DNA from 2 places in the Methylobacterium ajmalii genome. Region 2 is predicted to be linked to the other one. Evidence: predicted binding sites of a transcription regulator. Region 2 holds the regulator's gene; the other holds the start of a gene.
What was found. The regulator PhoB, encoded in region 2, activates phosphate uptake and scavenging genes when phosphate is short. The targets are predictions, from matches to a motif close to TGTCATNNANCTGTCAT.

Region 1 (3,256 bases), on a different contig from region 2:
TGAGGGCAAGGCGGAGATGGACGAGATCCGCCGGATCGTCGAGACGATGCGCAGCCGCGAGGACGAGCTGCTGATCGGCTACCAGCAGCACGCCCACCAGATCGAGACCTGGGTCGGCCTCGGCAGCGTCGTGTCGGTCGGCATCATGGCGCTCTTGGCGGTGCTGGCCCTGCGCGAGGCGGCCCGGCGGGCGGCCCTGTCGCGCTTCCTGCCGGCGGAGCTGGCGCCGCTCCTGGAGCGCGGCGGCAGCCTCGATCAGGGCGGAGGCCTGCGCCTCGGCGAGCGGCGGCACGCGGCGATCGCCTTCGTCGACATGCGCGGCTCGACCACCATCGCGGAGCGGGCCGATCCCGAGACGGTGGCGGTCCTGATCACGGGCTTTCGCCGCTGCGTCGCCCAGGCGGCCCGGGAGACCGGCGGCCTGATCGACAAGTTCATGGGCGACGGCGCCCTGGTGGTGTTCGGGGTGCCTGAGGTCCGGGCCGACGCCGCGGCGGGTGCCCTCGCCTTCGCGGGGCGGCTCGAGGCGCTGGTCGAGGCCTGGAACGCCGCCTCGGCGCACGATCCGGTGCGGATCGGCATCGGGGTGCATTGCGGCGAGGTGTTCGTCGGCGTGGTCGGCGACGACGACCGGCTCGAGTTCACCGTGCTGGGCGATGCGGTCAACGTCGCGGCACGGCTCGAGCAGGCGACCAAAACCTTCGGAACGACCACCCTCGTGTCGCAGGCCGCGCTCGACGCTGCGCGGGCGAGCCACGCCTCCGGGGGCGAGGCGTGGCGCGAGGTCAGCCGGACCGCGCTGCGGGGCCGCAGCGAGGCCTTCCCGATCTACGGCCGCGCCGCGTGAGCGCCGGGACGACCGCCGGGGGAGAAAAACCGGTTCGGGACGGGTAGCGGTCCCGATCGGCCTCTGCTATCGCAGCCGCCCCGGACGGGTCGGCTCGAAGACGATCCGGCGGTGGAAGGCGCACCAGCTCTTTCCGTCCTGCACCGGCGCGCCGCAACAGACCGCGCGGTCGTTGGGTTCGCCGATGATGAATTTGCACACGAAGGCGCCCGACTGGGCGAAGGGAACCCGGAGGCTCGGGGAGGGCTCCTCGACGGCGTCTGCGATCACGATATGCGACATGCGCACGAGCTGGTTCATCGGGTACTGACTCGCTGGCCTTCCGTCACCCTCGACCAGAAGGGCATCGGGCCGGTTCGTTGGAGGCGACGGACCCGCGCGGAAAGCAGCGCCGGACTCGTCGCCCATGGGACCCGCGCCTCCATGACCCGTGCGCACACGCATCGCAGCGGCAGCGGTGATCTGTCGAATTTGGGGTTGCGTTTTGCAGAACGCAAGCCCCTTAGGCATTTACACATGGTTTTCACACGCCCGGCCGCCTCCGCGGCTGTCCGCGGCGGCACGGTTCCCGTCATCGACTTGCCATTCGGGCGCCCTATTCCTTGACGGGCAGCCCCGCCGGAGCGAGTCCACCATGTCCGACGCCGCCCTCGCCCGACGCCCTGCCGGCGCGGCGCCCGGCCCCGCCCGCACGGGGCCGCGCCTCGACCATCGCCTCCACCCGGCCGCCACGATCGGGTTCCTGGCGGTGCTGGCCGCGGGCCTGGCCTATGCCGGCTACAACCTCGTCGCCGACATGCGGCAGGCCGGGCAGCCGCCGCTCGCCGTCGGGGCCTTCGCGCTGCTCGGCCTCGCCCTGCTGATCGCGCTCGCCTTCGAGTTCGTGAACGGCTTCCACGACACCGCCAACGCGGTGGCGACCGTGATCTACACCCACTCGATGCCGCCGCTGACGGCGGTGATCTGGTCGGGGACGTTCAACTTCCTCGGCGTGATGGCCTCGACCGGGGCGGTGGCCTACAGCGTCGTGACGCTGCTGCCGGTGGAGCTGATCCTCCAGGTCGGCTCGGGCGCCGGCTACGCGATGATCTTCGCGCTGCTGCTCGCCGCGATCGTGTGGAACCTCGGCACCTGGGCGCTCGGCCTGCCGAACTCGTCCTCGCACGCGCTGATCGGCTCGGTGATCGGCGTCGGCCTCGCCAACCAGCTGATGGCGCCGGGCCACGCCGCCTCCGGCGTCGCCTGGGGCCAGGCGCTCGGCGTGCTCGAATCGCTCCTGTTCAGCCCCCTCGTCGGCTTCGTCTGCGCGGCCGGGCTGCTGGTCCTGCTCAAGCGCGTGGTGCGCCGGCCCGAGCTCTACCGGGCGCCGGAGGGCGACGCGCCGCCCCCGCCCTGGATCCGCGGCCTCCTGATCCTGACCTGCACCGGCGTGTCCTTCGCCCATGGCGGCAACGACGGCCAGAAGGGCATGGGGCTGATCATGCTGATCCTGATCGGCGCCGCCCCCACCGCCTACGCGCTCAACCGCACCATGCCGGATTCGAGCACGCCGGCCTTCGTGCAGGGCTCGCAAGGCGCGAGCCGGGTGTTTCGCGCCCATGCCGGCGGGGCGGCGGTGCCCGACGCGGCCGGCGCCCGGGCCAAGGTCGGCGAGGCGCTCAAGGCCGAGGCGCCGCCCAAGGCGCTCGCCGCACCCGAGGTCCAGGCGGCGCTCGCCGGCCTCTCCGACGACATCGCCGCCCAGGTCCAGGGCTACGGCGCCATCCGGCACGTCCCGGCGGAGGCGACCCAGAACCTGCGCGCCGACATGTACCTCGCGGGCGACGCGGTGCGCCTGCTCACCGGCGAGCACTCGTCCTACGCCGAGGACGAGAAGCGGACGCTCCAGGACTACCGCCGCACCCTCGACGACGGCACCCGCTACATCCCGACCTGGGTGAAGGTGGTGGTCGCCCTGGCGCTCGGCCTCGGCACGATGGTGGGCTGGAAGCGGATCGTCGTCACGGTCGGCGAGCGCATCGGCAAGCAGCACCTCACCTACGCGCAGGGCGCGTCCGCCGAGGCGGTGGCCGCCGGCACGATCGGGCTCGCCGAGGCCTACGGCCTGCCGGTCTCGACCACCCACATCCTGTCGAGCGGCGTCGCCGGCACGATGTGGGCCAACGGCACCGGCCTGCAGATGGCCACCGTGCGCAACCTGGCGCTGGCCTGGATCCTGACCCTGCCGGCGGCGATCACCCTGGCGGGCGGGCTGTACTGGGCGCTGCGGCAGGTGTTCTAAGGGCTCGCTCGGCGGCGACCGGGCTGGCAACCCGCCCCGGGCCGGTGTAACCGCCCCGGGCGGGCGCGTGTCCTGCCCGCGCCAGGGATCCGGCATGCGCTTCCTCGTGACAGGCACGGCCGGCTTCA
Region 2 (3,256 bases):
GAAGGACGTCGATACCGAGCACCTGTTCGGCTTCACGGAAGGCGCCGATGCCGGCGAGAAGGGCGAGCGGGAAGCGGTGGTCGACACCGTCTCGCGCATCGGCAAGCGCCGGGACGGCCCCGGCCGGTCGGCCTACCGCGTGCTCGACACGCGGCTTGCCTACCAGTTCAACCCCATCGACAGGCTAAGCCTCGAACTCAGCGCCTTCGGCACGCTGCGGCGCCAGCGCAACATCCTCGATCTGGACGACAAGTCCTACGGCGCCTTCGACGGCGTTTCGCTCGAGGTGAAGTACCAGTTCCTGAAGGGCTCGAAGGAGCAGCCCTTCGGTCTCGCCCTGGAGGTGCGCCCTCGCTTCACGCGCGTCCTCCCGGTCGAAGGCCGCGGCGCCGACATCTTCGACGTCGAGAGCCTGCTCCAGCTCGACGTCCAGGTGGTGCCGGACAAGCTCTGGTACGGCAGCAACCTCAGCGTCGAGCCGGCGGCCGGGCGCGAGCGGGGCGGCCCGGGCTATCGCTCCTCGACCTTCCTGTGGTCGAACGCTCTCGTGGGGCGCGTCGGAGACAACACCTATCTCGGCCCGGAAGTCCGCTACCTGCGCGGCTACGAAGGGGCCTTCCTGAACCGGCTGGAGAGCGAGGCGCTCACCCTGGGGCCCGCGCTGCATCACCGGTTCACCGAGAAGGTCTGGCTGACCGTGGCCTATGCCGGGCAGGTCTGGGGCCGCGACACCGACCCGGCCCTGGCCGGCCGGTCCCTCGGGCTGAACCAGTTCGAACGGCACAGCCTGCGGGTCAAGTTCGGGATGGAGTTCTGACCCGGACCGGCCGACGGCCGTCCGGCGTCACGGCTCGGGCGCGAACATCTCGTCGAAGGAGTAGCCGGAGCCGCGCACGGTGCGGATCGGGTCCGAGTCGCGGCCGCGGTTGATCGCCTTGCGCAGGCGGCCGATATGCACGTCGACCGTGCGCTCGTCGATGTAGACGTCGTGGCCCCAGACGCCGTCGAGGAGCTGCTCGCGGGAGAAGACCCGGCCGGGGCTCTGCATCAGGAACTCGAGCAGCTTGAACTCGGTCGGGCCGAGATGCAGCTCGCGGCCGTCGCGGCGCACGCGGTGGCTGACCCGGTCGAGCTCGATGTCGCCGGCGACGAGCAGGTCGGCGACGTGGGCGGGCTTCGAGCGCCGCAGGAGCGCGCGCACCCGGGCCAGGAGCTCGGGCACCGAGAACGGCTTGACGATGTAGTCGTCGGCGCCGGTGGCGAGCCCCCGCACCCGGTCGCCCTCCTCGCCGCGCGCGGTCAGCATGATCACCGGCAGCCGCTCGGTCTCGCGGCGGGCGCGGATGCGCCGGCACAACTCGATGCCGGAGAGACCCGGCATCATCCAGTCGAGGAGGACGAGGTCGGGGACCTGCTCGCGCAGGCGGATATCCGCCTCGTCGCCGCGGGCGACGGCGTCGACCTCGAAGCCCTCGGCCTCGAGGTTGTAGCGCAGGAGGAGGGTCAGGGCCTCCTCGTCCTCGACGATCAGGATGCGGGTACTCATCGGGGCACTTCAGGGTCGTCGCCGCCGGGACGGCCGGCCCGGCCTCGCGGCCGGGCAGGCCATCCGGTCAGGCCTTGGACGAGGACTGGGGATCCACGGTGGCGAAGCTCGACCCGTCGTTCTTCGGCCGGTCGGTCGTCAGCGTCTCGCCGGTGGCGAGGTAGTGGATGGTCTCGGCGATGTTGGTGGTGTGGTCGCCGATGCGCTCGACGTTCTTGGCGCAGAACAGGAGGTGCGTGCAGAACGTGATGTTGCGCGGATCCTCCATCATGTAGGTCAGGAGTTCGCGAAACAGCGAGGTGTAGAGCGCGTCGATGCCGCCGTCGCGGGCCCAGACGTCGAGGGCCGCCACGGTGTCCTGGGTGGCGTAGGCGTCGAGCACGTCCTTGAGCTGGCCCTGGACCAGCTCGTTCATGTGCTCCACGCCGACGACGATCTTCTGCAGCTGGACCTGGTCGGCGATGGCGACGACGCGCTTGGCGACGTTCTTGGCCAGGTCGCCGATGCGCTCGAGGTCGCCCGAGACGCGGATCGCCGAGATCGTCTCGCGCAGGTCGATCGCCATCGGCTGGCGCTTGGCGATCAGCAGGATCGCCTTCTCCTCGATCTCGCGCTGCAGCCCGTCGAGGCGCTGGTCGGCGGCGATCACCGACTGGGCGAGCGCGGTGTCGCGGCGCAGGAGCGCGAGGCCGGAATCGGCCACCAGCTTCTCGGCGATGCCGCCCATCTCGGCGATGCTGCGCCGCAGGTTCTGCAGCTCCTGATCGTAGGAGGTGACGATGTGGTTCGACATGGAGTGAGACTCCCCGCGATGAAGTGGAGCGTGGGATCGAGCCGGCCCGGCAGGGGGCCGGACCGGTGGGACGAGGGCGGGACGCCTCAGCCGAACCGGCCGGTGATGTAGTCCTGGGTCTGGCGCTTCGAAGGGTTCATGAACAGCCGGTTGGTCGGCCCGAACTCGATCAGCTCGCCGAGATACATGAAGGCGGTGAACTGCGAGATGCGCGCCGCCTGCTGCATGTTGTGGGTGACGATGGCGATGGTGAACTCGCCCCGCAGCTGCTCGATCAGCTCCTCGATGCGGCCGGTCGAGATCGGGTCGAGGGCCGAGGTCGGCTCGTCGAACAGGATCACCTCCGGGCGCTGCGCCACCGTGCGGGCGATGCACAGGCGCTGCTGCTGGCCGCCGGACAGGCCCATGCCGGACTGCTTGAGCTTGTCCTTCACCTCGTCCCACAGGGCGCCCTTGCGCAGGGCCTCCTCGACGCGGACGTCGAGATCGGCCTTGCCGAGGCGCTCGTAGAGCCGGATGCCGAACGCGATGTTGTCGTAGATCGACATCGGGAACGGGGTCGGCTTCTGGAAGACCATGCCGACCCGGGCGCGCAGCTCGTTGAGGTCGATCGAGGGGTCGAGGATGTTGCGGCCGTCGAGCAGGATCTGCCCCTCGGCGCGCTGCTCGGGGTAGAGGCTGTAGATGCGGTTGAAGGTGCGCAGCAACGTCGACTTGCCGCAGCCCGACGGCCCGATCAGCGCCGTGACCTGGCGGTCGAGGAAGTTGAGGTTGATGTTCTTCAACCCCTTGAAGTCGCCGTAGTAGAAGTTGAGGTCCTTCACGGCGAGGCGGATCGCGGCGGATTCGTCGGCCGTGCTCTGGCCCACGACCGGCACGGCGGTGGCGGTGGCGCTCATCGGTGTGTCTCCGGGCAG

Region 1: the regulator PhoB is predicted to act here: its motif matches at 1,417-1,433, upstream of V3T34_RS14610 (inorganic phosphate transporter).

Annotation. Positions count from the first base shown of each region.
Region 1 covers NZ_JAZFXT010000028.1:245,346-248,601, reverse strand. Annotated here, with positions in the region: gene V3T34_RS14620 (CHASE3 domain-containing protein) at 1-847, shown strand, start outside; gene V3T34_RS14615 (GcrA family cell cycle regulator) at 914-1,147, opposite strand; gene V3T34_RS14610 (inorganic phosphate transporter) at 1,482-3,128, shown strand; gene V3T34_RS14605 (NAD-dependent epimerase/dehydratase family protein) at 3,223-3,256, shown strand, end outside.
Region 2 covers NZ_JAZFXT010000068.1:169,375-172,630, forward strand. Annotated here, with positions in the region: gene V3T34_RS28235 (hypothetical protein) at 1-817, shown strand, start outside; gene phoB (phosphate regulon transcriptional regulator PhoB) at 845-1,546, opposite strand; gene phoU (phosphate signaling complex protein PhoU) at 1,614-2,339, opposite strand; gene pstB (phosphate ABC transporter ATP-binding protein PstB) at 2,426-3,238, opposite strand.